3 regions of the Mesobacillus sp. ABV4_180 genome follow, and region 1 is predicted to be linked to each of the others. Evidence: predicted binding sites of a transcription regulator. Region 1 holds the regulator's gene; each other region holds the start of a gene.

The links. The regulator Rex, encoded in region 1, represses fermentation and respiration genes when NADH is low (regulators of the CRP and FNR family bind a similar motif). The targets are predictions, from matches to a motif close to TTGTGAAATATTTCACAA.
Region 2: a site for Rex is predicted at 3,058-3,075, ahead of ACXAEA_RS16710 (hemerythrin domain-containing protein). Genes of this name have one in related genera too.
Region 3: a site for Rex is predicted at 4,339-4,356, ahead of ACXAEA_RS09445 (nitric-oxide reductase large subunit). Genes of this name have one in related genera too.

Annotation. Positions count from the first base shown of each region.
Region 1 is NZ_JBSWTJ010000001.1:44,136-54,191, reverse strand. Features, by position in the region: gene ACXAEA_RS00225 (ABC-F family ATP-binding cassette domain-containing protein) at 536-2,464, opposite strand; gene moaC (cyclic pyranopterin monophosphate synthase MoaC) at 2,619-3,113, shown strand; gene ACXAEA_RS00215 (redox-sensing transcriptional repressor Rex) at 3,141-3,797, shown strand; partial or broken gene ACXAEA_RS00210 (YdiK family protein) at 3,824-4,023, opposite strand; gene ACXAEA_RS00205 (lysostaphin resistance A-like protein) at 4,027-4,758, opposite strand; gene groES (co-chaperone GroES) at 5,142-5,426, shown strand; gene groL (chaperonin GroEL) at 5,594-7,222, shown strand; gene ACXAEA_RS00190 (spore germination protein) at 7,693-9,255, shown strand; gene ACXAEA_RS00185 (GerAB/ArcD/ProY family transporter) at 9,280-10,056, shown strand, end outside.
Region 2 is NZ_JBSWTJ010000001.1:3,250,428-3,260,483, forward strand. Features, by position in the region: gene ACXAEA_RS16695 (phosphotransferase enzyme family protein) at 1-768, opposite strand, end outside; gene ACXAEA_RS16700 (MFS transporter) at 915-2,144, shown strand; gene ACXAEA_RS16705 (hypothetical protein) at 2,224-2,418, shown strand; gene ACXAEA_RS16710 (hemerythrin domain-containing protein) at 2,470-2,997, opposite strand; gene ACXAEA_RS16715 (hypothetical protein) at 3,215-3,550, shown strand; gene ACXAEA_RS16720 (ferredoxin family protein) at 3,767-4,051, opposite strand; gene ACXAEA_RS16725 (FAD-dependent oxidoreductase) at 4,051-5,346, opposite strand; gene ACXAEA_RS16730 (electron transfer flavoprotein subunit alpha/FixB family protein) at 5,339-6,364, opposite strand; gene ACXAEA_RS16735 (electron transfer flavoprotein subunit beta/FixA family protein) at 6,392-7,219, opposite strand; gene ACXAEA_RS16740 (aspartyl-phosphate phosphatase Spo0E family protein) at 7,628-7,873, opposite strand; gene ACXAEA_RS16745 (cupin domain-containing protein) at 8,030-8,563, opposite strand; gene ACXAEA_RS16750 (methylthioribulose 1-phosphate dehydratase) at 8,592-9,227, opposite strand; gene ACXAEA_RS16755 (2-hydroxy-3-keto-5-methylthiopentenyl-1-phosphate phosphatase) at 9,224-9,886, opposite strand; gene mtnW (2,3-diketo-5-methylthiopentyl-1-phosphate enolase) at 9,883-10,056, opposite strand, start outside.
Region 3 is NZ_JBSWTJ010000001.1:1,863,391-1,873,446, forward strand. Features, by position in the region: gene ACXAEA_RS09410 (THUMP domain-containing class I SAM-dependent RNA methyltransferase) at 1-1,076, shown strand, start outside; gene ACXAEA_RS09415 (hypothetical protein) at 1,225-1,392, shown strand; gene ACXAEA_RS09420 (metal-sulfur cluster assembly factor) at 1,434-1,739, opposite strand; gene ACXAEA_RS09425 (hypothetical protein) at 1,752-2,996, opposite strand; gene ACXAEA_RS09430 (DUF2249 domain-containing protein) at 3,002-3,217, opposite strand; gene ACXAEA_RS09435 (DUF2249 domain-containing protein) at 3,219-3,458, opposite strand; gene ACXAEA_RS09440 (Crp/Fnr family transcriptional regulator) at 3,511-4,200, opposite strand; gene ACXAEA_RS09445 (nitric-oxide reductase large subunit) at 4,421-6,784, shown strand; gene ACXAEA_RS09450 (hypothetical protein) at 6,820-6,966, opposite strand; gene ACXAEA_RS09455 (DUF2249 domain-containing protein) at 7,160-7,393, shown strand; gene ACXAEA_RS09460 (carboxypeptidase M32) at 7,519-9,027, shown strand; gene ACXAEA_RS09465 (EamA family transporter) at 9,075-9,977, shown strand; gene ACXAEA_RS09470 (b(o/a)3-type cytochrome-c oxidase subunit 1) at 10,012-10,056, opposite strand, start outside.

The DNA of each region.
Region 1 (10,056 bases):
CCCGTCAACCAGAAAGGATAGGCATGACGGTCACATGAAAACAAAACTCGTGCCCGTCAACCAGAAAAGATACGCATGACGGTTACATAAGGACGAAGCTTGTGCCCGTCAACCAGAAAAGATACGCATGACGGTTACATAAGGACGAAGCTTGTGCCCGTCAACCAGAAAAGATACGCATGACGGTCACATAAGGGCGAAACTTGTGCCCCTCAAGCAGAAAAGATACGCATGACGGTCACATGAAGAGGAAACTTGTGCCCGTCAACCAGAAAAGATACGCATGACGGTCACATAAGGGCGAAACTTGTGCCCGTCAACCAGAAAAGTATCGCATAACGGTCACATGAAAACGAAACTTGTGCCCGTCAACCAGATAAGATTCGCATGACGGTCACATAAATAGGAAACTTGTGCCCGTCAACCAGAAAAGTATCGCATAACGGTCACATGAAGACAAAACTTGTGCCCTTAATCAAAGCGAGATAATTAAAAAAACCAGGCACTTCATTCTTGCGCCCGGCTTCTTCAATTTCTATGCCAGCTCTGTCCACTCTTCCATCAGTTCATCGAGTTTCTCTTTCATGGCTTCGATTTTATTATTGATTTCAGTTGTTTTTTCGTGATTATGGAAGATATCAGGATCACAAAGCAATTCTTCGTATTCTGCAACTTCCAATTCGAGCGTTTCAATGGTTGCTTCGACTTCTTCCATCCGGCGTTTGCGCTGGCGCTCTAATTTCTTTGCTTCTTTATCCTGCTGGTAGGAGGATTTATCCTGTTTGGCTGACTCTGCTATGCTGCCAGTTGCTTTGGCTGCCTGTTCGGCGAGTGCCTTCAGTTCTTCCTGCTCCAACTTCTTCTCAAGGTAATAATCGTAATCCCCAAGATATTCGGTAGCACCTGCACGGTCGAGTTCGATGACTTTTGTGGAAATCCTGTTGATAAAATAACGGTCATGCGAAACGAAAAGGATCGTGCCCGGATAATCGATCAGGGCATTTTCAAGGACTTCCTTACTGTCGAGGTCCAGATGGTTCGTTGGTTCGTCCAGGATCAAGAAGTTGGATTTTTGCAGCATCAGCTTTGCAAGTGCCAAACGAGCCTTTTCGCCGCCGCTCAGGGTTGAGACGATTTTAAGGACATCATCACCTGAGAAGAGGAAATTCCCAAGGACAGTCCGGATTTCTTTTTCCTGTTTCAAAGGGTACTCATCCCAAAGTTCATTCAAAACCTTTTTATTGGAGCTGAGTTCGGCCTGTTCTTGATCGTAGTAGCCAATCGAGACGTTGGAACCGTACTGGATACTCCCTGCAATCCTAGGCAATTTTTCAACGATCGTCTTCAGTAATGTAGACTTTCCCACACCATTCGGACCGACAAGTGCAGTGCTATCGCCGCGTGAAAGGTTAAATGTGATATTTTCGGAAACGGCTTCGTTTCTGTAGCCTACAGCAAGTGAATCAGCCTTAAGGACGTCATTGCCGCTCTGCCGTTCGATTTGAAAGCTGAAGGAAGCGGATTTTTCATCGCCTAATGGCCTGTCCATCCTGTCGATCTTCTCAAGCTGCTTGCGGCGGCTCTGGGCACGTTTGGTCGTGGAGGCACGCGCGAGATTCCGCTGGATAAAATCCTGCAGCTTGGCAATCTCATCCTGTTGTTTCTCATACAATTTAAGGTCACGCTCATAATTTTCCGCTTTCTGATCCAAATAAGAGCTATAATTGCCCGGAAACTTCATCAGCTGATGGCGCGAAATTTCATATACCTGGTTGACGACTTTATCAAGAAAGTAGCGGTCATGGGAAACGATCAGGATCGCCCCGTCATACCCCTGCAAATATTGCTCAAGCCAGGAGAGCGTATCAATGTCCAAATGGTTTGTCGGCTCGTCCAGGATCAGGATATCCGGACGGGTCAACAGCAGCTTTGCCAGGGCGAGCCTGGTTTTCTGTCCGCCGCTTAGAGTTGAGATTTTTGTGGAATAATCAAAAGAATGGAAGTTCAGGCCGTGCAGCACGGAACGAATATCCGCTTCATATTGATAGCCGCCCTTTTCCTTGAATTGCACCTGCAGAAGATCATATTCTTTCAGGACTCGCTCGTATTCGGTATTGTTCGACAGGATGTCAGGATCCGACATTTTTTCTTCCAAGTTGCGCAGATTCTTTTCCATCCTGTGCAGGTGCTCAAAAACGGACAGCATTTCATCCCAAATGCTTTTCTCTGACTCCAGTCCGGTATTCTGGGCTAAATAGCCAATAGACGTACCTTTAGGGCGGATGATTTCTCCTCCGTCATGTGATTCGTAGCCGGCGATGATTTTCAGCAGGGTGGATTTGCCTGCGCCGTTACGGCCGACTAGTGCAACTCTGTCACGGGTCTGTATTTCAAACTTTATATTCGATAAAATAAGATCAGCAGCAAAATATTTTGATAGCTGATTAACCTGTAATAATATCATTATTTTTTCACCTCTATTGCCTTAGAAATAGTGTAACCCATTACTATAGGCACGGCAATATATGCGATTGATCATTGTATTTGTGAACATAGAAACAAAGTTCACACACAAGTTTGTGAAAATAGTGTATCATTTGGATGAGAGGAGCTTGAACATGGCAGAATTTACGCATTTTAATGATGAAGGCAGAGCGAAAATGGTCGATGTCAGCGACAAACCTGAGACGGTCCGCACGGCATTAGCCCATTCAAGCATAACCGTGAATGAGGATATATATGTAAGGATAACTGAAAATAAAATGAAAAAAGGGGATGTACTGGCAGTTGCACAGGTAGCTGGCATTATGGCGGCGAAAAAGACGTCTGAAATCATCCCGATGTGCCACCCGCTTCCATTAACAGGCATTGACCTTTCGTTCGATTGGGAGCAAAATGGAAGTGACTATATTTTAAACATCTCAGCATCTGTAAAAACGAAAGGGAATACAGGTGTAGAAATGGAAGCGTTAACAGCAGCTTCAGCATGTGCGCTGACTGTTTATGATATGTGTAAGGCCGTCGACAAAGGCATGGTGATCGGCAAGACGTATTTAGTCGAAAAAACCGGCGGGAAAAACGGCGATTTTAAGAGAGAAGAGAAGCTGAAGTAGAAATTCGGACAGGGTGGAGGATGGAGAATGACGAACGATGCTATGAAGATTCCGCAGGCAACCGCAAAACGTTTGCCGCTGTATTACCGATTCTTATTGAACTTGCATTCTTCAGGAAAGCAAAGGGTATCATCTGCAGAGTTAAGTGAAGCGGTAAAAGTAGATTCAGCGACAATCAGAAGGGATTTTTCCTACTTTGGGGCATTGGGTAAAAAGGGATACGGCTACAATGTGAATTACCTGCTGACCTTTTTCAGGAAGACATTGGATCAGGATGAACTTACGAAAGTAGCCTTGATCGGTGTCGGTAATCTGGGAACGGCGTTCTTGAATTATAATTTTTCGAAGAACAACAATACGAAAATCGAAATTGCTTTCGATGTCGATCCTGGTAAGGTAGGTACACAAATCGGCGACGTACGGGTCTTCCATATGGATGACCTGGATAAAGTAGTTGTCGAGGAAGGCATTCAGGTTGCGATCCTGACTGTTCCATCAGCTGTAGCGCAGCCGATTACGGACCGATTGGTGCAAGCGAATATTAAGGGGATCCTGAACTTCACGCCTGCCAGGCTGAATGTGCCATCTTCAATCAGAATTCACCATATAGACCTGGCTGTTGAACTGCAATCATTGATTTATTTCCTGAAACATTATCCGACAGACAGTGAAATCGCAGAATAAAAAAAAGCTCCTTCGTGATGAAGGGGCTATTTTTTCTGGATTTGCTTCAATTTGAAATGGAACAGGATCATCCGGATGCCCGAACCAAAGTCGAAAGGGCAAGCGCGACGAGGAGATAGGAGAAAAATCCCCAGCCTGACTCGTTCACATTCTGGATCGCGAAATAGGTGAATAAGGTGCCTAACAAGATGTAGACAATGCCTGAAAATAAAGGCGATTGCTTCATAACTTAAAATCCCCCAATAAAGCTTTGAATTTTCTCTGCTTCTTTTATCATTCTCTCAATGTCTTCCCGGAATACGGATTGAAGCAGGACAACCATTGTATTCATTGTAACGTGGGCGATGATCGGAACGATGATCCGCTTTGTTTTTACATAAAGAAATGCAAAGGTGAAGCCCATCGCTGAGTATAAGATCACGTGCTCCGGCTCAAAATGCGCCAGGGCGAAGATCACGGAGCTGATCAGCGCGGCAAAAAAGAAGTTCATTTTCTTATGAAGGCTGCCGAAGATGATTTTCCGGAAGACGATCTCTTCTAAAATCGGACCGATGATCGAACTGACCAGGATAACTATAGGGAAGTTCTCAATCAGTTTAATGATCTCCTGTGTATTTTCGGAACCCATTTCGATGCCGATCATATTTTCAATACTGCCGGCAATCGATTGGGCGAATAGAGCGAGAAACACACCGGCAATTGCCCAGGCAGCAGAGCTTGCCGGCGTAGCCGCGTCCCGCAAATCAGCCTGAACGGTCTTTTCTTTCCTTAAAATCAACAGCACAATTAGAAGTGTCAGCGAAAAGCTGATCACGAGCCAGTACGGAATCGAGAGGGTTTCCATTTCCTCCAGGCTCTTTCCCATTGCCGCTCCAATGAAGGCGACGATCGGAATCCCGATCAGGCTTGAAAGCTGCATGACGATATAGGCGATAATGACGTACCAATATTCCTTTTTCAATATGATAATCTCCTTCAAAAGCCTTTTCATGTTATACGGTCTAAAGCAATAAAAGTTCCACGATGCTATCTATCCATTTTACTAGTAACCATCTGCAAAGTTCAAATATCAGGGTGTCTGCTCAACTTTTTGGTTAAAAATTTCTTGATCCGGCATACTCTTTAAGGTGGCCATTTTTAGCCAGGCTGTTATTGAAAATAACGAAAAAAGTCGATTGTTGTCACAGGAATCCGAGAAAGGAAATAAGGGCAAATTTTCTAAAAAAAATTGGACTTCATGCTTGCAAAAAAAATAGAGATTCATTATTATATAAATTGTGTTAGCACTCTAATGAGGAGAGTGCTAATAAATAATCTACATATAATTTGAGGAGGTTGTTTCACTTGATCAAGCCACTAGGAGATCGCATTATTATCGAGCTTGTTGAGTCTGAAGAAAAAACTGCAAGCGGTATCGTTTTACCCGACACAGCGAAAGAAAAACCTCAAGAAGGTAAAGTAGTAGCTGTAGGCACTGGCCGCGTACTTGACAACGGAGAGCGTGTTGCTCTTGAAGTTGCAGTTGGCGACCGCATTATCTTCTCAAAATACGCAGGTACAGAAGTGAAGTACCAGGGAACTGAATACCTGATCTTGCGTGAAAACGACATTCTTGCAGTTGTAGAATAGAAAAGCGGAAGCGCCTTGGTCAGGCCCGAAAAGCGCTGGAAGGCTGGCCAGTGAAGTCGCTCTTTGACTTCATTGGACAGACCGAAGCGACTCGAGGGACTAGGCGCTGGAGCTGGACACTAATTTAAGGAATATAAAATTCAAAAATTCGAGGAGGTTTTTTTACGATGGCAAAAGAAATTAAGTTCAGTGAAGAAGCACGCCGTGCGATGCTTCGCGGGGTAGATTCTCTTGCGAATGCAGTAAAAGTAACTCTTGGACCAAAGGGACGCAACGTGGTTCTTGAGAAGAAATTCGGTTCTCCACTAATCACGAACGATGGTGTGACAATCGCAAAAGAAATCGAACTTGAAGATGCATTCGAAAACATGGGTGCTAAGCTTGTTGCTGAAGTAGCAAGCAAGACGAACGATGTTGCTGGTGACGGTACTACGACTGCAACAGTTCTTGCTCAAGCGATGATCCGCGAAGGTCTTAAGAACGTAACTGCCGGTGCTAACCCAATGGGCATCCGCAAAGGAATGGAAAAGGCTGTTGCTACAGCTGTTGAAGAATTAAAGGCTATCTCTAAGCCAATCGAAGGCAAAGCTTCTATTGCACAAGTTGCAGCTATCTCTGCTGCTGACGAAGAAGTTGGCCAATTGATTGCTGAAGCGATGGAGCGCGTTGGAAACGACGGCGTTATCACGATTGAAGAATCTAAAGGCTTCACTACAGAATTGGACGTTGTTGAAGGTATGCAGTTCGACCGCGGATATGCATCTCCATACATGGTAACTGATTCTGACAAGATGGAAGCAGTTCTTGAAAACCCATATATCCTGATCACTGACAAGAAAATCGCAAGCATCCAGGAAATCCTTCCTGTACTTGAGCAAGTTGTACAGCAAGGCAAGCCATTATTGATGATTGCTGAAGATGTTGAAGGTGAAGCACTTGCTACATTAGTAGTTAACAAGCTTCGCGGAACATTCAACGCAGTTGCTGTCAAGGCTCCTGGCTTTGGTGACCGCCGTAAAGCTATGCTTGAGGACATCGCAGCACTAACTGGCGGTGAAGTAATCACTGAAGAGTTAGGCCGTGACCTTAAGTCTGCAACAATCACTTCTTTAGGACGCGCTTCTAAAGTTGTTGTTTCAAAAGAAAACACGACTATCGTTGAAGGTGCTGGAGACAGCGCACAAATCGCTGGCCGTGTGAACCAGATCCGCGTTCAAATGGAAGAAACAACTTCTGAATTTGACCGAGAAAAATTACAAGAGCGCCTTGCTAAGCTAGCTGGCGGTGTTGCAGTCATCAAAGTTGGTGCTGCTACTGAAACGGAATTGAAAGAACGCAAGCTTCGTATTGAAGATGCTCTTAACTCAACTCGCGCTGCAGTTGAAGAAGGTATCGTATCCGGTGGTGGCGTTGCGCTTCTAAACGTATACACGAAAGTATCTGAAATCCAGGCAGAAGGCGACGAAGCTACTGGTGTGAACATCGTCCTTCGTGCTATGGAAGAACCAGTTCGCCAAATCGCTCACAACGCTGGCCTTGAAGGCTCTGTTATCGTTGAGCGCTTGAAGCGCGAAGAAGTCGGAACAGGCTTCAACGCTGCAACTGGCGCATGGGTGAACATGATCGAAGCTGGTATCGTTGACCCAACTAAAGTTACACGTTCTGCACTTCAAAATGCAGCATCCGTATCTGCTATGTTCTTGACTACAGAAGCAGTAGTTGCTGACATTCCAGAACCAGCTGGTTCAGGTATGCCTGACATGAGCGGTATGGGCGGCATGGGCGGCATGATGTAAGGCCATAGCCATACATTTGTGCTATTTTCCTCCCATTTGAGAAGAAGTCATCTTAATAATTTGTATCAATAGCAAAAACCACTTCCTATAAAAATTAGGGAGTGGTTTTTTGTGTTGTTAAAATTTGCGTACCAAGACTTTATTAACTCTATGCTCAGTTTTCATCCCACTTCTGCTCATTTCATTATTCTGTTTAGCAAGAAAAAATATACGAAAACAGAAGGATAATTACTATTCTAATAGTCGGGTAATTTTAACATAAAAAGTAAATACTACAATCAATGTATTCTAAAACGTTCTAACGATAATACTTCTGAGCATTTATAGGAGAGGCTTTTATGTTCAAGAAAATTCTTTCACTAATACCGGACTATATCATTTTCGTACAAGCATTTATTACATTTATAGTTCCTCTTGGATTTTATAAATTTTTCAAATGGGTTCACTCATTAGAGAAAGAGTGATGATAAGTGAAATGGCGGAAGCTAAACAAAAAACGGATGAAGATTGAGGGAATTGAAAAAAAAGCAGAACAAGATAAACAGCCATTTCAATCTATAAATGAAATTACCGGCAATCTTACGGAAGATTTGAATCTAATTCGCAAAGAGATCGGGCACAATTCAGATGTGAAATTTCGTGAGTTTCAAATGGGAACAACAGGTATTCGATGTGCCATTATTTTTATAGATGGGTTTGCAGATGCGGATGTAATTAATAATCATATTTTGGTTGATTTCATGTCGGCTTCACCAAAAGAAACCGGCCATCCATTAAAAAAATCCTCCTTAAAAGAATATATTAAAAACCAAGCTCTTTCTGTATGCGGCTTAAATGAAGTTCGTACTCTTAAAGATATAACCTCCGGAGTAATGTTTGGGTCAATTGCGATTTTAGTCGATGGTCTTGAAGACGTTTTCCTGGTTGGCGGTGCTAAAGCTAAAACAAGAAATGTTGATGAGCCGCTTACTGAGGCATTGGTACGTGGACCCAGGGTAGGTTTTATTGAAAATTTAAAGGATAATACTGCTCTTCTACGGCGGCATGGCAAAGATCAAAACTTATCCATAATCAGCTCTCATGTAGGAGAGCGGTCCAAAAAAGAACTAGTCATTATCTATATGAAGGATATTGTGGACCCTCATTTATTAGAAGAGGTGAAGCAACGGATTAATAAAATAAAAATTGATGATGTACATGACTCTAGTTATATTGAACAATTAATCGAAGATAATTTTTTAAGTCCATTCCCGCAAGTGCAAAGTACAGAACGACCTGATCGTGTTATGGGTGCTTTGATGGAAGGAAGGATAGCTATCCTGTTGGACGGCTCACCTTTTGCCTTAATTGTTCCTGTTACCTTCCATATGCTTTTGCAGTCACCTGAGGACTATTACGAAAGATGGATGGCTGCGACATTAATTCGTATATTACGTTATTTTTCAGCCTTTATTGCTTTATTTGTTCCTTCTTTATATATTGCTTTTATTTCCTTTCACCCTGGATTAATTCCAACCAAGCTTATTTTCTCCATTGCAGCCAGCAGAGAGGGAGTTCCTTTTCCCCCTCTAATTGAGGCACTCATAATGGAAGTAGCTATAGAAGTATTAAGAGAAGCCGGGCTTCGTTTACCAAAACCAATTGGACAATCGATAGGGATCGTAGGCGGGTTAGTGATTGGAGAAGCAGCAGTGCAAGCAGGAATAGTTAGTCCAATCATGGTTATCGTAGTTGCTGTCACGGCCATATCTTCATTCACGCTCCCGCAATATAGTGTTGGGGTTGCATTAAGAATTCTTCGCTTTGCCTCAATGCTATTTGCTAGTGTCTTTGGATTATATGGAGTTGTTCTTTTCTTCCTGTTGCTATGCAGCCATTTGGTCAGGCTTAAAAGTTTTGGCATTCCATATGTGAGCCCTGCTGTATCATTTCGACTGAATGATTGGAAGGACTTCATGATACGGGTTCCTTTATTCCTGATGAAACGCCGTCCAAGGCTGTTGGATCCAAAAGATTCAGTAAGAAAAAGTTAATGGTTTGAAAGGAGTTGACTAATTATGCCTTCCAGTCCTATAGATCGAATAACTACACATCAAGCAGTAATGTTTGTCATTAATTTTATTTTCGGTGCAGGAATTTTAACGCTGCCCAGAACCATGACAGAGAAAATCAATACTCCCGATTCTTGGATCGCAATAACTATTACTGGATTAATTATTACACTTGTAGCAGTAATGATATTAAAACTATGCCAAAGATACCCGAACGAAACTTTCTTTCAATTTAATCAAAAACTCCTTGGGAAATGGATAGGATTGCTGCTAAGTTTCACAGTTATCTGCTATTATATTGTGTTGTCCGCATATGAGGTTCGAACTATGGCTGAAACTACACGATTATTCTTACTTCAGGGAACTCCAACATGGGCTATTATGATGCCATTTTTGTGGATTGGCCTATACTTAGTGCAGGGCGGGGTAAATGCCATTGCTCGGCTATTAGAAATTATTTTTCCAATTACGGTTCTTTTTTTCCTTTTGGTCATGTCTTTAGGCATCGGGTTATTCGAGGTTGATAATTTACGTCCAGTGTTAGGGTCAGGGGTTAAGCCCGTCTTAAAGGGGCTAACAACCTCCTCTCTTTCCTTTGCAGGCTTCGAAATACTTCTCTTTATTTATATGTTTATGAAAGAAAAAAACAAGGCAACAAAAGTTCCATTACTTGGAGTTGGAATACCCTTTATCTTTTATACCATTACAGTGGTAATCGTAATAGGTTCCATATCAGTAGACGGAGTGGTGTCACAAACATGGCCGACACTCACGTTTATTCGA
Region 2 (10,056 bases), 3.2 Mb from region 1:
ACCAAAGCTCTGGCGCTCTTCCTCCTGGGCTGGCGGAATTTTATAAAGAATGGCATAGTACAGCGGGATGGCTATGTCTGATGCGAACCAATGATAACTTGCATCATCAAAATCAAAAACATGAATTTTCTCACCATCATAAAAAAAGTTTCCTGAATGGATATCTGAGTGGATGACTCCGTAATTGTCGGTACTTTTCCCTAGTGCCGATATTGCAGCAATTACGTCTTTTGCGTTTTTAACTAACAGCTTTTCACTTTCCGGATAATACTTTTCTATTTGAAGAAGTTCATCCTCATCCCAGCTGCTCCGCTCTTTAATGCCTTCAGATGGCTTATAGGATTTTGTCGCACGGTGCATCCTGCCTGTTATTTCTCCCCATTTCCTGAAGAGCTCCTCATTGAATTGTTCTGATTTGACACTGACTGAGCCTCCAGCCGCTTTTGCATATAGACAACCATAAAATTCGCTCCCATCAGCCGCGGGAATTTCTTCTACAGTCAGCCCATTGTTAGAATAAAAGACCTCAGGTACTGATAATCCCGCATTATGTAAATGCCTCATCCAATCCATTTCAGATAGAATTTCCTCCTTATTCCGATGGGAGCTATGCGTTATGCGCAAAATATAAGGATTTCCCTCTTTATATGCTTCAAATACATAATTCTCAAAATCGCCTAGTTTTTTTATTTCTGCTTCCAGCCCGAACAATTCAAGGAACTGATTTTGCATTTCTTTGTTCATCAAAGCATCCACAACTTTTTCCATATTCATCCCCCTTAAATAACCTGTATTTTCTCAATACTCAATTTATATTACATCACATTTTTCCTTCGAAAAGCTATTTTTATCTGGAGACTTTTTTTGTAAAATAAAATGTAGGAAACCGAAATAATTATTAGAAGGAGACCATCATGAGCCAATCTGCAGCCGCTGTCAGGCTGAAACCACAAAATCAGAACGGAACAGCTTATAAAATACTTTTCATTATTGGATTAGTGCACTTATTGAATGATTCCATCCAGTCTGTCATACCTGCGATGTTTCCAATCCTGGAAAAATCAATGGGACTTAGTTTTACTCAATTAGGAATGATCGCATTTTCTTTAAATATCGTTTCTTCAATTCTACAGCCGCTCATTGGCATGGCAACCGACAAGAAACCGATGCCCTATGCCCTGCCGCTTGGCTTGACCTCGACGATGTTCGGGGTTTTAGGATTAGCGTTTGCTTCCAGTTTTGAGTTTGTCATACTTTCCGTTTTATTTATTGGCCTGGGCTCGGCAGTATTCCATCCCGAGGGTTCACGGGTAGCTTATATGGCTGCAGGACCTCGCAGAGGATTAGCCCAATCCATTTACCAGGTAGGAGGCAATTCCGGACAGGCACTTGCCCCCCTCATCACAGCGCTGATCCTTGTACCGCTGGGACAATTCGGGGCAGTTTGGTTTACCTTAGTAGCAGCAATTGCGGTGGCACTGCTTATTTATATCGCAACCTGGTATTCCAGGAAACTTGACTCTGACAAATTCTTCACAAGTAAGAAAGCCGGCGAACAAGTTAATAAAACCATCTCAATGAACATAAAAATGGCACTCGTCTTGATCTTATTCTTAATTTTCGCCCGCTCGTGGTATATATCTGGAATGACGAATTTCTATGCTTTCTATACAATCGATAAATATGGATTTAGCATCCGGGAGGCGCAGATGTTTCTGTTCGCTTTCCTTGTCGCGGGTGCCTTCGGTACTTTCTTCGGCGGCCCGCTAGCTGATCGTTTTGGAAAAAAGAATATTATTTTTCTTTCCATGATTGCAACCGCACCTTTGTCAGCGATTATCCCGTTTGCACCTCCGATAGCTGCATTCATCTTACTGACGGTGAGCGGATTTATCCTGATGTCGAGTTTTTCTGTTACTGTTGTGTATGCCCAGGAGCTTGTCCCAGGTAAAATTGGCACGATGGCCGGCCTGACAGTTGGACTGGCGTTTGGCATGGGAGCGCTTGGTTCAGTTGGTCTTGGATATCTGGCTGATATGATTGGGCTGCCAATGATGATCATGAGTGTCGGCTTTCTCCCGTTACTCGGCATCCTGACGTCGTTCCTTCCATCAGATGAACAGCTTGCTGAATGGAACAATTAATATTTACCATATTGATTTATGTTTAGGCACACTCTTCTTAAGGAATAGGTTAATGAGCACAACAGGAAGGGAGATTGACATGTCTAAATTCAAGATCAATTATTTTTTTGAAAAAGATTTTTCCGTATCACGACCAATTGAGGTAGAAAACATTTCCGAAGCCATCCAGGATGCAAAGGATCACGAGGGAATGATAGAATTTACTGATGCTGACGATGTTTTTTACCGATTTGATACGAAGGACATTAAGCTTGTTACAATTACTGAAGCTTAAAATATGGTAAAGGGTGAAGCTCTCATGAAGCTTCACCCTTTTTGCATATCATCATATCAATTTAATCCTCGCAGCCAATTCCTGCTTTTCTTCTTCAGTAAACATATTCTCTGCCATCGGGAAAAGAATGCTTTCTTCTTTTGCAAAATGGCTGACCAGAGTGTAATTCGCATTCTTTATCAATTGAGCATTGTCGATCATTTGCTCTTTTGTAATATTAGCAGTGCCATCCTTTGTATTATCGAGGAAGCTGCCTATGAATCTTTTAGCCTGATCATGTTCATATTCCATGACAGCGATCGGTCCCATCTCCCTGCCAATATATGCAGACATCATCTCGAACAGCACGCCCTCTTCACGCTCGGAGTGCGGCTCCAGCTCAGCCAGGAACTCTACAACAGCCGGGCGAAGTTTAGAGAAATTCTCCTCTGCTTGTTCACCCGCCTCAATTCTCAAAGAGATATCCAAAAGCGTCGCAAGCATCTCGAGCAGAGGTGGATGCTCATTCTTCAACTGCTGCAATCCCTCACTTAAAATAAAGTTTGAATCATGATTGATCCCGCTCATACATCCCGTCATTCTGATCGGCCTCCTATTACGTTTTGATAGTTTAATTATAGAATCCAATTAATTGCAGGGTTGTGATTGGTATCACAATTTATATTTTTCTTGTGAATTGTGAAGAAAAAATGACACTTCGTTAAAATTTCTAAAAATTTTAACAATTCGCCTTCAAATTTCTAGAAACCTTACATATAATGAAGTTATAGCTTAATGTAAAAGGAGTGAGTATACATTGCAAAATCATCTGTATCGCGAATTTTACGAAAAATCCCTTATACCAGCCGGCTTGAGTGACAAGAAAGCATTCCTGGATGTTCAGCCTGACCTCCTTCATACCCACTTATTGATTGGACTTCAAGGGCACCAGGAAGAAGGCAGGGAATATTACCATTGGAACATAATGATTTATAAAGCAGATTCAGCCGGAATCTATGATGCTTGCAAACCTGTTTACACATCACCACTGTATGTACGGTTTGATGACGCTGTCGAGGCAGCGCGGAATATAGAAAAAGATATCCGCAATGACAAACTTTTCGCAGTCCATCAGCAAGAAAAAATCAGCTAACCCCCTCTTCATACCCCTCTCATTTAGCTTCTCTCTTTTTGAACCCATTTGTGAATTAACTTACATATGATGAATATAGAAAAATCTAATTTTATGCTCCTGTAAAGCGTTACTTTATATTAAACCTAAAGACAAGCCTCCTTCTCACTTTCCGATTTTTCATATCAAAAAAACTGGCGGACATTTATTTGTCCGCCAGATCCTGTTTCTGATCCATTAAGCAAGCCTGAATACAATCCCGTGTCCGCCTTTAGGGTATTCCCATTTAATATTCTGATAAGGACAGCCGATTCTGCAGCTGCCGCATTCATGGCAGCCTTCATATCCTACCTGCATCCTCTTTCCTTCCCACTTATAAACTTCAGCAGGGCAGAATACGGTACAGAGTTTGTCTGGGCACTGAGTCATGCAGACGTCATGGTCCAGGACAGTCAGATGCGATTTTGTGTCACACTTAAACCTTAAAAGAAATTGTTTTTCCTCGATGTTTGTTGTTGACATTATTTCACCGCCTTCCAGGCACGATAGATGTCCTGCATTACCTTAAAGGTTCCTTTTTCTGCAGTTACGCTGCGCATGATTTCCTTTTGCTTTTCCTTCTTCGGTGTTCCATCTACAGTGAAGAACTTGCTCATGGCTTTGTTCATCATTGGCAGGTACTCCTTGAAGTACTGTGGATATTTCTCGAATGTATGGGCAGCATCCTTATACTTTTCAAGATCCTTAATGATGAAACTACCAAACAATGCTTCCTTATAACGGTTCAGGCTTTTCTCACTGAAGTCTCCATCTTCTTTCGCCCCAGTAATCGCTTCTGCTGCCATTTGCCCTGAAGCCATTGCCATGTTGGAGCCCTCGCGATGGATGGCATTAACAAGCTGGGCCGCGTCTCCGACAACTAGAACGCCATTGCCTGCAACACGCGGCACGGAATGGAATCCACCCTCTGGAATCAAATGGGCAAGGTATTCTGCTGACTCCCCTCCCTCAAGATACGGCCGAACCATTGGATGTTTTTTTAGGTAATCGAGCAGCTCGTATGGCTTTAATTTCGCGTTGATCATGCTTGACAGGGTTGTTCCTACCCCGATATTCAAACTTTCTTTGTTGGTATAAAGGAATGCTGTTCCAAGGTTGCCTTTTGTTGAGTCCCCGAAAATCTCAATGGTTGTTCCATGATTTCCTTCAAGGTTGAAGCGTTCATTGATTTTATCCTTCGGCAGATTGATTACTTCCATGACCGTCAGGGCTACCTCATCTGGCCGGAATTCCCGATGGAATCCAAGCTGTTTTGAAAGCAGGGAGTTTACTCCGTCGGCCAGGACGACGACATCTGCAAATACCTCACCATCAGGACGGTCTGTACGGACACCTATGACTTTTCCATTTTCAACGATACATTCAGTTACGACTGTTTCGTTGATGAGCAGAGCACCCTGCTCCACTGCTTTCTGTGCGAACCATTGGTCGAACTGCGCACGCAGCACTGTAAAGTTATTATATGGCTCTACCGCCCATTCCAGACCTTTGTATCCAAACTGGACGACTGACTCTTTGTCCATCATCCAGAATCTCTGTTCAACGACAGGCCTTTCAAGCGGGGCTTCTTTCCAAAACTCAGGTATGATGTCTTCCATTTGTTTACGGTAAAGGACCCCGCCCATAACGTTCTTGCTGCCCGGGTATTCTCCACGTTCGATTAATAGTACCTTCAGGCCGTTTTTGGCGCAGTTGTATGCACATGAGGTTCCAGCAGGGCCTGCTCCTACGACGATTACATCAAATTTTTCATGCATAGCTTATTTCCCCGCCCTTCTCTTTGCTGAGCTCTTTGAATTGCTGGATTAATTTTGGCAATATTTCCAATGCATCCCCAACGATTCCGTATGTCGCCACATCGAATATCGGGGCGTTTGGATCCTTGTTGATTGCGATGATTAGCTCAGAGTTTTTCATCCCTTCAACATGCTGAATCGCACCAGAAATGCCGATGGCAAAATAGATTTTCGGCGTGACAGTTTCGCCTGTCTGCCCGACCTGCTGTTCATGCTTCAGCCAGCCAGCTTCAACGACATCCCTTGTGCCGCCAACGCTCGCACCGATTACTTCTGCTAACTCATGAATCAGCTGGAAGTTTTGGATATCCCCAAGTCCTTTTCCTCCTGCGACGACCACATGAGCTTCTGCCAGACTTGCTTTTTTTGTTACGTCCTTCACAATTTTCAGCACTTTTGTGCGCATATCTTCTTCCCTGAGTTCCAGCGCTTCTTCGATGATGATTCCCTTCCTGCCTGTATCTGCTTCAAGCGCCTTCATAACCTTTGGACGCACTGTAGCCATTTGTGGCCGGTGCTTTTTACAAAGAATCGTTGCCATGATATTTCCTCCGAATGCAGGGCGGCTTGCCTCAAGCAGCCTTTTTTCCACATCTACATCCAGCATGGTTGTATCAGCCGTCAGGCCTGTGCTCAAGTCCGTTGCCACAGCGCTTGCCAGGTCTTTCCCATTGGGAGTGGCTCCATAAAGAAAGATTTCAGGCTTATATTTTTCAGCCAGTTCGCAGACACCCTTCATAAAGGACTCAGTCCGGTAGTTTTTCAGGACAGGATGGTCGACAACATAAACTTGATCCGCACCAGCATAAATCACTTCATTCGCTTTAGGCAGGACACCTTCGCCAAGCATCACCCCGGAAAGAGGCACTTCCAGCTTATCAGCCAGCTTTCTTCCTGCACCCAGCAATTCCAGTGACACACCTTCGATTTTTCCATCGTTCACTTCAATGAATACCCAGACACCCTGGTTTTCTTGCATCCTGTTATTCCCCCTTTAAAATCGGCATCAAGAGTTGGCTGTATTTAACTTCAATAAATCTTTTCTTTCCATTAAAACGTCCATCAGCTGTTCTACCTGAGAATCTGGAGTTCCTTCGATTCTCTTTCCGCCATCAAGCTTTGGAGGGGTGAACATTTTACCAACAATCGTTGGTGACCCCTTGAGGCCAAGCTGAGTCCTATCGACATTTTCAAGGTCATTCACGGTCCAGACCACAGGCTCGTATCGTGCAGCGTTGATCATATTTGGAAGCGGCGCGTACTCAATGTCGTTAATTTCCTTCTCCACAGTCAGTAAGCAAGGCAGTTGAGATTGAATGATTTCATAGCCATTAATTTGCTTGCGCTTTATATGCACATATTTTTCTTCCTTATTAACCTCTGAAACTTCAATTACATTCGTAATCGGCGGTATATCAAGACGTCTCGCAATCCCAGGTCCTACCTGTCCTGTATCACCATCAATCGCGTGCTTTCCGCAGATGATAAGGTCGATTGGCTTGTCTTTGGAGATTTTTTCAAGTGCTTTCGACAATGCATAGCTGGTAGCCAGCGTATCAGCTCCCGCGAATGCCCTGTCCGAGATTAGGAATCCCTGGTCTGCCCCAATTTCCACACTCTTTTTAATAACCGCTACTGCTTGCGGCGGTCCCATTGACAGAACAGAAATTGTTCCCCCTGTCCTGTTCCTGATCTTAACTGCTTCCTGAACAGCATGGGCATCATATGGATTCAATATTGCAGGAGCACTGCGCCGATCCAGTGTATTTGTCTTTGGATTGATTTTGATGATTTTTGTATCGGGCACTTGCTTGACACAAACGACAATGTGCATATTCTCTTTTCCCCTCCTTGAAATGAAAACGGTTTCTTTGTGGTTGAAAATAAAATGCTATGTAGTACGATATATGAATCGCATTACAAGCATAGTACCAACAATTGAAAAAGTGATAAGTCTATGAAAGAAGTTTTCAGGATGCAGAGGACATGGTGGGATGGATGCTCATGATGATGTAAATGACCTATCTATGTTAAAAATATATAAAAAGACGTATTAAAAATATGATAAAAATCACACAAAGCCATATTCACGTGAATTTTTGAGCAAATTGTTAAATTTAGAGGGTAAGCGTCCAGAAGAAATAAATTGAGTGTTTAACAGTGGAAAATTACATTATAAAAATATTTTAGCCACCGCCGGTTCCTGGCAGTGGCTTATTTTCTCCATATTATCATTCTTATGTTACGCATGTAATACTACATACTGTTTCTTAGTCATTAAAATCATATGTCTAAAAAGGATCTTGGCTTTTTGCCTCTGCCATTCCTTTTCTTTGCAAAAGCTTTGATATTCAAAAATTAATCTGTCTAGCTCCTGACTGCATCGGACGGTTTCTTCACTCGTATATCCCGTTTCCTGCGCAGTTGCGACCATTAATTCTCTTACACGATTGATTTCATTCAACAAGGCATTTTGCGATTGATACACTTCACTATCTCCTCTGCTACTTTAATTCCTTAAATAAATAAAAAGATTACTTGAAGAATTATTGCAAATGCTAGGTTGAAAGTAAATAGAATCGCAAAATAAGACAATTTTCACTGCTGAATTTTTTTCTTTCGACAAAGAATGCAGACACTGCAATTACTGGCTGACAGCCTCGTTTTCGTAAATAGGCACCCAGCCTTCAGTTGTTACGAATATCCTTACAGCCACCACCTGGCGGTCATCCTGCAATGTGAAGTAATGGCGAGTATTCTCTGGTACAGAAATCAGGTCTCCTGGATCCAGGAATACTTCGAAAAACTCGCCGTCCTTTCCCTGGATTACGAACACCCCATGGCCGCTGACAATGAATCTTACTTCATCATCAGTATGATGATGTTCCTGCTTGAAATTCGCCAGCAACTGGTCAAGATTTGGTGTATTGTCTGATAAGGAAATGACATCCTGTGCTTTGTACCCTCTGCGCGTCGAAATGTCTTCGATCTCAACTTTGAACACATCAAGGATCTGCTGTTTTTCTTCATCTGATAATGAGTACTTTTCCTGCAAATTGATTGGGAGCTTGTTAATATCCCATTTTTCATAAATAACTTCCTGAGCGGATAAAAATTCTTCAACCTGCTGTTCTTCAACGATTCTTTCCTGGGTGTTTTGCTTTACAATGAATGCCATATAAAACCTCTCCTTTGAAATGATTTATTTAGACAACCTTAAACAATTGAAATGGCTTATGCTCTAGCAGCCTTAACTGATAACAGAATAAAAACTCTGTAGCTTCGAGGATTTTTTTAGCTTCGAAAGCGTTCCTTCCCCAGACAGTGATGCCATGGTTTCGGATCAGGACCGCTCCCGTATCCCCCTTTACATGCTCTGCAAATGCTTTTGCAAGTGTTGGGATATGCGCATAATTCGGAATAATGGGAATTTTAAGGACAGCATCTTCCTCCCATTTGTCAAAAGCCTTGATCAATTCCTGTCCCTGGAATTGCACTTCACCCCTGTCTCCATACACTTCGGATATGACATTGTTGTCAATGGTATGGACATGCAGGCTGCATCCAGCATTTGTTTTTTTGTAAATCTCTACATGAAGCAATGTTTCAGCGGAAGGCTTCAGATGGGTTTCCTCGACAGGCCGGCCGAATTGGTCAACAAGCAAAAAATCTTCCTCTGTCCTTTTACGCTTATCCTTTCCACTTGCCGTTACAAGAAATTGTACGGGGGCATCATTCACTTTAATCGCAAGATTGCCGCTCGTACCCATGAACCAGTCACGCTCAGCAAGCTCTGACTTCACATCCGCCAATTCTTCCCATTTTGTTTCTAAATCGCTCATCCTCTCACCCCTGCCTTTATTTTAAGAGCTTCAATACAGTCATAGAATGTTTCAAATTCAGTATGCGGGATCTCCCATTCTTCGCATTTCACTTTCAAGTAATCTCTTGCCAATACAAAATCCGCTTGTTTTGCAGCTTCCAAATCAGTTACTGAATCTCCGATGACAATTTTGTAAGTATCACCTTGTTCGAGTTTCCTCATAATCGATGGCTTGCAGCAGCCGCAATCATTTGCACAGTGATGATCGCAGCTGTTCGGCCACTCGATTGTTATCATTTCTCTGGAAAAATCAGAACCGTTGCAGTAAATGCCTGTAATCGGTCCGAATTGTTTTATGATAGGGTCAAGGAAAAAGTCAATTCCTCCGCTAACGATGTAAACCGGTATGCCCTCCTCTTTCGCGAAATCGAGGAAATCCTGAAAACCTGGGCGGATCCTTGCATTTTCCACAGCAAACTCAATGATTTCTTCCTTCAGGCTGACAGGAAGGAGGGAAAACATTTTCCCTACTCCTTCCCTGATAGAAATGGTGCGATTCAGCACTCCTTCTTTCAGTTCGTCCCAGCCCTCAGGACCAAATCTGTTCATGATTGCAATAATGTTGTCCTTTTCGGTCACTGTTCCGTCAAAGTCACAGAAAATCACTGGATGGCTCACTTTGCCACCGCCTCAACCGATCCCCACAGGTCAAGCGCGATTTTCAATTCTTCATGCTCCTGCGCTCCTTCTTCAAGCGTTTTTCCTTGAAGCACCGTGTCGATTGCCTGCCTGAAGGCTTTTCCGCCGCCCTGGGCTCCACCAGGATGCCCGTGGACACCGCCTCCAGC
Region 3 (10,056 bases), 1.8 Mb from region 1:
GGGATCTTGGATATGACTGCCAAGTCGAAAACGGGAAGATCGCCTATAAAGGTGATGCCATGGCAATTGCGAGAAGCAATATGTGGCTCCGGACTGCAGACAGGATTAAAATAAAGGTTGGCGAATTTAAGGCATATACATTTGATGAGCTATTTGAAAAAACGAAAGCACTTCCATGGGAGTTATTTCTCCCTGAGGATGCCGAATTTCCCGTTTCAGGAAAGTCGGTTAAATCCAAACTGTTCAGTGTTTCCGACTGCCAGGCAATCGTTAAGAAGGCCATTGTCGAACGCTTGAGAAAGTCATATAAAAAGACGAGCTGGTTCGAAGAGAATGGTCCATTATTCAAAATTGAAGTTGCTCTCCTTAAGGATGTTGCTACCATAACAATCGATACGAGCGGAAGCGGGCTTCACAAGCGGGGATACAGATCTGGCCAGGGGGAAGCTCCATTAAAAGAAACGCTGGCTGCGGCACTGATCATGCTGACCAATTGGAATCCGGACAAGCCATTCGTCGATCCGTTCTGCGGTTCAGGAACAATTCCGATCGAAGCGGCATTGATTGGACAGAATATCGCTCCAGGTTTCAATCGTGAATTCGTTTCCGAGGGATGGGGAATTATCCCTGATTCGGTCTGGGATGAAGTCAGGATGGAAGCAGAGGATCTCGCAAAATACGATACTCCGCTTGATATCAGCGGAATGGATATTGATCACCGGATGGTCAAGATTGCGGAAGAAAATGCCTTCGAAGCCGGGCTTGGCGACTTGATCTCATTCAAACAAATGCGGGTACAGGATTTCACCACCAGGAAGGAATACGGAGTCATCGTAGGGAATCCGCCGTACGGTGAACGACTTGGTGAAAAGAATGCCGTTGAAGATATGTACCATCAAATGGGGAAGACATTTGCTCCGCTTGACACATGGTCAATCTATATCCTGACGTCTAACGAGAATTTTGAACAAGTATACGGAAGGCCAGCAACAAAGAAAAGGAAGCTTTTCAATGGTTTCATCCGAACAGACTACTATCAATATTGGGGCAAACGGCCGCCTCGTGCTGATCAGTAAAACCAACAAAGCCTCCTGGCAAGCAGGAGGCTTTTATAGTTAGAAAAATTGCTTTGAAACTTTACCTGGTCAAGACCAATTTCCTAGAATAATTAAAGGTATTGGAGAATAAAATACATTTATCTTTAATGTGATTGGAGGGATGGCAATGAATTATTCTTTTATCGACTTTCAAAAAATCTCTAAAGCTCTTTCTTCTAGTTCCGAAGCCTTGCGTAATGAATTTCAGGCAGATGATTTACAGGTGGCTGAATTACAGGAAGCAGAAAATAACTTTCGCCAGGCATTGTCATTTGGCCTTTCAAATCCAAAATAAAGTGCAAAGAAACGCTTCAATGCAAAGCGTTTCTTTTTTTATTAAAACCCCTGAAGCAATCTTTTACCATCCTCTGTCATCCGGTCTGGTGTCCATGCTGGTTCCCAGGTTAATCGTACGTCTGCATGATCGATCTCGTCCATGCCTTGTACACAATATTTTATGCCGCTGACGATGCTGTCATGAAGAGGACAGCCAGGCGTTGTCAATGTCATTGAAATTCTCGCTGTGCGGGTTTCTGGAATATCGATTTCATAAATAAGCCCCAAATCTACCACATTGATATTTAATTCAGGATCATATACGGTTTTCAAATTCTCCCTTATTTTCTCCACTAACTCTTTCATTGGTACTCCTCCTTATTTAGTAACGACTTTTGCAATGATGAAGCTGAACAGAACAACTGCGATCACAATCAACCCCTGGCCGATGTGAAAGATGGTGATGAGCTTTACGGCAAAAGATAGTAAAAGTAGAATCGTCCCTGCAGTGAGCATTGCAAACAACGGCAGCGCCAGCTTATCATCGATCATATCTTTCAAGGCTGGCACCTGCTTTTTGCCGATTTCTTTACTGTATTTATGTGTCCACCAAAGGAATGAAACAATCTTATACAGATAGCCAATGATGCTGAAGGCGATCCAGGCAATCATATAAGTCAATAAAAGAGGACCCGCGAATCCAGCAAGCGTATTTGTTGCACTGCTAAGGACTGCGGCCAAATGGACTGCCGCACCGCATCCAATCGCGAAAAGTGCGAACTTGAATGGCCGATCAAGCTTTTTCTTTACCCTTTTATCAATGATTTTTTTGACATGCCATGAAAAAAGCACGAATCCTGCAAATAGCAAAAGGGTTCCTGATATTTCGAGTGCATGATTATCTGTGATGAATGATGATACTAAAAGGATTATTCCGATAATATATACAGCGAAAACATAGACAGCCGGATTCATGGAGTAACCATGTGATAGTGAGAACATGGGCACCATTTTATAGGAAAAGCCAAAGATCAATAAAGAGAACCAGCCTGCAGTACCTAATAGAATATGCGATTTAAAGATGGCCTGGTAAGTTTCTGAGGCAATACCAGTATTCAAGCTTAAGACGAGCATAATTCCGAGCGTAATTGTCGCCAGCAGAGATAAAAGGGCAGTCCCGACGAATAAAGTAAGGATATTGGGCTTCGCCTGGCTCTTTAATGTCATGAACATTTGAAAAAGGAACATCACAATGCCAGCTAATGTCACAATTCCAGGAATCAGTGCATCCTCTGGGCGGTTGTACAATGATGCAGCGAAAAAAACGATGCCAGCCGCAGTAATAACGAATTGCCAAAATCCAAATCTTTCATTCCAAATCGGAGTCAGGAACGCGACAGGCACCAGCTGGTACATCACCCCCATTGCGACCATCAATGCCCAGCCAAGCACAAAAAGATGGGCTGCAGACCAGATTGCCGGAAGCCTGAAAATCCCAGAAACAAGCATGTCGCCGTTCAGCAAGACAAGCAGCTGGGACAGCACTAATGCCAGCATGCTAAAGGCAATGAATGAAAAGGGAAGTACGATGTTTGTCTCGTTGCCATTGCTTTGTTGAAACACTTAAATCACCTCGCTTTTCGGGAAATGGTCACACGATAGCTTCCATCTTCCTGCTGTTCGGTAAGGTATAGAAGCCCAAGCTCATCCAGCTGCTCGAACAGGAACATTGGACGGCGGTCATTGATGATGATGAGTGATTGCCCTGCTTCCAAATCTTCAAGAGCCGCGAGTGTCCTCATCATTGGCTGTGGCGGTTCCAGCCCTCTATTGTCCAGAATCATCTTAATTCCCTCCGTTTTTGGTAAAAGTGATTTTATAATGTTTCGCTTCGATTTTTTCCACCTCATGCTCAAATCCCTTTGCTTTTAAAACTCCATACAGTGGCACGGGTTTGAACGGGGCATGGAGGACCAGGACTTCATTCTTTTTTAGTTCTGAGACAGCTTCCATGATTTTTTGGAATGGCTCCAGCTTATTTTTGATATCTTCCCTAACATCCAATTCAATCGTCTTTTTTTCCATATGACTCAACTCCTGGTTTCATAAATTTGTATATACAACTAATGCGCATGTATCAAAACAATTCCTGATGCAATTTTTCGTGGTCGATCAGGTAGCAGCCATTAGCATCGACACTCAAGTGTTCTTTCTTTTTTAAATAGTTGATGGTCCTGCTCACTGTTTCACGTGAAGTGCCAATCATATTGGCGAATTCTTTATTTGTAAAATGAGTGGTTAGTTTAAAGCCATTATCTTTTTTTTCTCCATTTGTCTTGCATAGGCGCAGCAGCAGCATAATGATTTGTTCATACGTATTGTGCAGGATTTGCTCCTCCAGGCGTGCCTGCAAGTCGATGATTTTCTCGCCAAGAACCCTGAATAGCTTGATTGAAAGTTCCGGGTATGCAACAAGAATTTGTTCAAACCTTGATATTGGCACCACAATCATCTGCGTATCCTCCATCATTTCCGCATGCGCCGGATATTTGCCTTTCCGGAAGAAGCCGGCATGAGGAAACATTTCGCCTGCCTCAAGGACCGATACGATTTGTTCACGCCCAGAGGAATCGGTTTTATAAATTTTGACCTTTCCAGAATGGATGAAAAAGACTCGATCAAGCGGATCACCCTGCATGAAGGCGTACATTTTGTTTTTATAGAATCTTGGCTGGGCAATTTCAACAATCGGATCCAGCTCAGTTGCAGATAATTCTTTGAAAATAGGAACTTCCTTTAATTGCTGCCTTATTTGGGATATGTGCATATCTATCTCTCCTCTGTAAGGGATTACGTATCTACTATTGATTTTAGCAACCTATGCAGGAAGACGAAGTGAGCTGAATCATATATTGAAGATTTTTTGAAAATTATTCTCACTCCTGTGGGAAAAATCACACCCATTAAATGAGGTACTTCACAAACCGAAAATCCTTTTCCTTTTATGCTTAAGGTGTAAATCAAACAGGGAAGGGGATGTATGGAACATGGAAATCCAGCATAGGACATCCACGAAAGCAGTGGTTAAGAAAAATAGAAATTCACTGTTGAAATCCGTACTCATCATCACATTATTGCTTAGTTTTACAGTGCTTCTGACAGGAGGGTACTGGATCTTTAAGGAAATGGCTCCAAGACCGCTTGAAGTGACAAGCGAAAAGGGGGAAATCATTTTAACAAAGGACAGCATTATGGGAGGGCAGGCAGTCTTCCAGAAATATGGGCTGATGGATTATGGTACAGTATTGGGGCACGGGTCGTATATGGGGCCTGATTATACGGCAGAAGCTTTGAAAATATATACTGAAGGCATGCAGGACTTCAAGTCCCGGGAAGTATACCAAAGTGATTATCAAGAGTTAAGCACGGATGAACAAACGATCATCCGTGAGAACGTCATGAAGGAAATGCGGAAGAATCGCTACATTCCGGATAAAGATGAACTGGTTTTGACTGATGCTCAGGTTTATGGGCACCAAAAGGTAAGGGAATTCTACCATACTATTTTTACAGAGGGTGACCGCTGGGGGCTGAAGCCTGGATTGATCCAGGAAAAGCATATGCCGGACGGGGAGCGTGCCTGGGTATCGAAGGGCGACCAGATCGAACAGATTGCTGATTTCTTTTTCTGGACTGCCTGGTTATCAAGTACAGAAAGACCAGATGACAAAATCACTTATACAAATAACTGGCCATATTATGAAGACGCAGGAAATACAATGTCGTTCTCAGCTGTCTGGTGGAGCGGCGCAAGCGTGACAATTTTGATTTTGTTTGTTGGATTGATCCTGTTTGTTTTCTACCGCTATCATCTAGGTATGCAAGAGGCATATTCTGAAGGGAATTTCCCTAAAATTGATTTGAGAAAATTGCCGCTTACTTCATCACAATTAAAAACAGGAAAATATTTCGCGGTTGTTTCAGTGCTGTTCTTTGTCCAGGCAATGTTCGGAGCACTGCTTGCACACTATTACATTGAGCCTGACAGCTTTTTCGGAATGAAATGGGTCCATGATATCCTGCCGTTCAATATCACGAAAGGTTTCCACTTGCAGCTCGCGATTTTCTGGATCGCGACAGCATGGCTTGGAATGGGAATCTTCGTTGCACCTCTTGTTGGCGGACATGAACCGAAGCGCCAAGGGTTATTGGTTGATATTTTATTTTGGGCACTTGTCGTCCTTGTCGCAGGAAGCATGGCAGGTCAATGGCTTGGTGCTAACGGTTACCTGGGCAACAATTGGTTCTTGCTCGGCCATCAGGGATGGGAGTACCTTGAGCTTGGCCGCATCTGGCAATTCATACTTGCAATCGGGATGCTGATTTGGCTGTACATCGTATTCCGGGGCATCAAGAGCGGATTGAAGAGGGAGTCTGACAAAGGCGGGCTGATTCACCTATTGTTCTACTCAGCGATTGCTGTACCAGCATTTTATTTCTTCGCTTTCATGATCAATCCAGGTACACACTATACATTTGCAGACTACTGGCGATGGTGGATCATCCATCTGTGGGTTGAAGGGATTTTTGAAGTATTCGCCGTCGTGGTTATTGGCTTCCTGATGGTTCAAATGAAGCTTGTTACAAAGAAATCCACGGTCAAAGCATTGTACTTCCAGCTGATCCTCCTGATGGGTGCTGGTGTGATCGGTATTGGCCACCACTACTACTATAACGGTTCTGCTGAAGTTTGGATCGCGTTGGGGGCTGTCTTCTCAGCACTTGAAGTCATTCCGTTGACCCTGCTGATTTTAGAAGCATATGAGCAGTATAAAATGATGCGTGACGGCGGAGTGGATTTCCCTTATAAAGGCACTTTCTGGTTCTTGATTTCTGTTGCAGTCTGGAACCTTGTTGGTGCAGGTGTATTGGGCTTCCTGATCAACTTGCCGGCAGTCAGCTTCTTCGAGCACGGGCAGTTCCTTACTCCAACACATGGCCACGCGTCCATGATGGGCGTGTATGGTATGTTCGCCGGAGCCGTACTAGTCTACTCATTACGCAATATCGTCAATCCTGAAAAATGGAGCGATAAGTGGGTGAAATTCATTGTCATCATGCTGAATGTCGGTTTGGCTGGAATGGTATTCCTGTCCCTGCTTCCAGTAGGATATCTCCAGATTAAAGAAGCATTCTTTAATGGCTATGCAGCTTCACGTTCAGCTGAGTTCCTGCAGCAGGATACGGTCGAAATGCTCCTGACTTTAAGGGCTATTCCGGATTCGATTTTCCTTATTGGTGTCGCTGCCCTGGCAGTGTTCAGCATCAAGGCATTGTTCAATTTGCGAAAGGTAACACATAAAGAGGAAGAGCCGCTTCCGGTAAAAGACTTGGCTGTAGAAGAAGAATGATCGATCAAACCGCAAAGCAATCAAAGCTTTGCGGTTTATTTCTGATTATGTGAGTTCCAATCTTTTTTCTCACATTCAAAACAAAATATTCTTCCTTCTTCCGTATGGACGCCATTAAGGAATCCATCCATGCAAAAGATCTCCTTACCGCAAACCTGACAGCTGCCCACTAACTCTTTCAAAATGATCGCCTCCTGATAAGATAATTCGTCCCCGCAAGGAAAGTTCCTTTATTTGTTTTTTTAAATAGACATATTTCAGGACGGAGATTAACTATATCATAGTGAAAATGTGACCACGCTCACTTCTCCGGCGATTACCTGCTTCTATAATTAAGTTGTTAAGAAATTTAGTCGCAAAAAAGGAGCGAGTGAAATGACTTTTAACGTAATTATCAATGTACCTGATTATGCACCACGGGAAAAACACCCTACTATATTTCAAAACTTTGATGCTTTGAAACCTGGAGAGTTTATGCAGATTGTCAATGACCATGACCCAAGGCCACTCCAATACCAATTCATGATGGAACGTCCTGAATCCTTTTCATGGGAATACCTCGAAGCTGGGCCGGAAACATGGCGAGTTGCCATTGGAAGAACGAAATAACCAATAGTATTTATCCTATAATTCTCTTAAGCAACAGGTTCGCCTGTTGTTTTTCTTTTTTCGTAAACCAAAATATCTGAAAAGTATGATAAGATGATGATGAATGAGATAAATGGGGTGAAATCGTGAGTGATTTAATACAAACAGAAAAGCTATTCTTGGATTATGTTAAGAAAATGACCGCATACAGCGAAGCACTTTCCTTGATTTACTGGGACTTAAGGACTGGTGCTCCCAAGAAAGGGGCAGAACAGCGTTCAGAAGTTATTGGAGTACTTTCTTCTGAGTTATTCAATATGTCTGTGTCGGAAGAAATGGCATCATACATAGCTAGATTGTCAGGTGAACATGGATTGTCTGAAATTACCCGTAAAGCACTGGAAGAATGCAGGAAGGATTATGACCGCAATAAAAAGATTCCTGCAGAAGAATACCGTGAATTTGTAATCCTGCAATCAAAAGCGGAAAATGTCTGGGAGGAAGCAAAGGATAAATCCGATTTTGGGATGTTCATGCCATACCTTGAAAAGCTGGTTGAAACAACTAAGAAGTTCATCAATTATTGGGGATATGAAGGAAATAAATACAATACATTGCTGGATATGTATGAGCCTGGGGTAACTGTTGAGGTCCTGGATCAGGTATTTGGAGATTTGCGTGAAAAGATTGTGCCGCTGGTGCAACAAATCTCGGTTTCACATAATCAGCCAGAGACAGGTTTTCTGTTTCAGAAGTTCCCTAAAGACAAGCAGCGTTCATTCAGCCTCGAAATTCTTAAGCAGATGGGTTATGATTTCGATGCTGGACGATTGGATGAAACGGTTCACCCATTCGCCATGGGACTTAATCCGGGGGATGTAAGGGTCACGACCAAATATGACGAATCCGACTTCAGGACAGCAGTATTCGGGACAATTCACGAAGGCGGCCATGCCCTTTATGAACAAAATATATCTGAAGAATTAGTTGGAACCCCATTGAGTTCTGGCACATCTATGGGTATCCATGAATCACAGTCACTCTTCTATGAAAATTTTGTAGGTCGGCACTACTCTTTCTGGAAACACAATTACAGCCTGCTGAAGGAATACTCAGAAGGGCAATTTTCCGGGGTGGATGTGAGCGATTTCTATCGTGCAATCAACGAATCCAAGCCAAGCTTGATCAGAATCGAAGCAGATGAACTGACCTACCCTCTGCATGTAATGGTCCGTTACGAAATTGAAAAAGGGCTGTTTAATGATGAAATTGCGGTAAAAGACCTGCCTGAGATCTGGAATGACAAATATGAGCAGTATCTTGGTGTTAGACCCGAAAATGATGCTGAAGGTGTACTTCAGGATGTACATTGGGCAGGTGGAAGCTTTGGATATTTTCCATCCTATGCATTAGGCTATATGTATGCAGCTCAATTCAAGAATGCAATGCTTAAGGATTTGCCGAACTTTGATGATTTGCTTGAGGAGGGGAACCTTTTGCCGGTGAAAGAATGGATGACAGATAAGGTCCACAGACACGGTAAAATCAAGAAACCCCTTGAGATTTTGACCGATGTTACCGGAGAAGGTTTAAATGCCAAGCACTTAGTAGATTATTTATATGAAAAATACAATAAGGTATATCATTTAGTATAAATTTAAGGATGGCAGTATATCTGCCATCTTTTCTGTGTGGTGAATTTATGTCCAGGAACTTGCCTTATATAATGATTGCTTTCGCTGCTGCAATGTGGGGCCTGATAGGCTTTTTTGTAAAAGGCCTGACCGATACGGGATTAAGCCCCATGGAAATTGTCGCTATAAGGGTATTAACGGCAGCCATGATCCTGATTCTGTTGGGTGCAGTTTTCTACCGCAGCCATTTAAAAGTCAGGTTAATAGATATGTATCTGTTTATTGGAACAGGGATATTAAGCGTCGTCTTCTTTAACTGGTCCTATTTTACGGCAATCAATTTAATGAATATCCCGATTGCAGTCGCGTTATTGTATACTTCTCCTGCATTTGTCGCGGTATTGTCTTTCTTCTTCCTGAAGGAAAGCATGAACAGAAAAAAGCTTATTGCAATAGGACTGACGATTATCGGCTGCACTCTTGCTGCTGGAATCTCGGGGCAGGGAACCACTTTTTCGATTTCAAGTATCTTGATCGGGCTAGGAGCAGGGTTCGGCTACGCACTTTACAGCATATTCGGAAAGGTGGCTTTAAGGCGTTATCACCCATTTACAGTCACCTTGTATACGTTTATCGTAGCTTCTGCGGCACTTGTTCCGTCAACGGGAATCGCCGGAAAAGCAGCTGCACTTTTCACATGGGAAACCTGGCTGTACGCAATTGGCCTGGGGATATTCCCTACAGTGCTCGCTTATTTTGCATACTCATGGGGACTCGAAAGGACAGAAAGCAGTACTGCTGCAGTAGTAGCTACCCTTGAACCTGTAGTAGCAACTTTACTGGGTGTAATGGTTTATGGGGATCGGCTCGGTGGATTTCAGCTGCTCGGATCTGCCCTGATCATCTTTTCAGTTGTATCGTTAAATATTTCCCTTCCAAAGTGGATACGAAAAAAGCACTTCACTGTTTGAGTGAAGTGCTTTGTATTTTAAGAGATAGCTTTTCTTAGAAAAATTTATATCCCTTGGAACCAATCGGTGCATTCTCGAT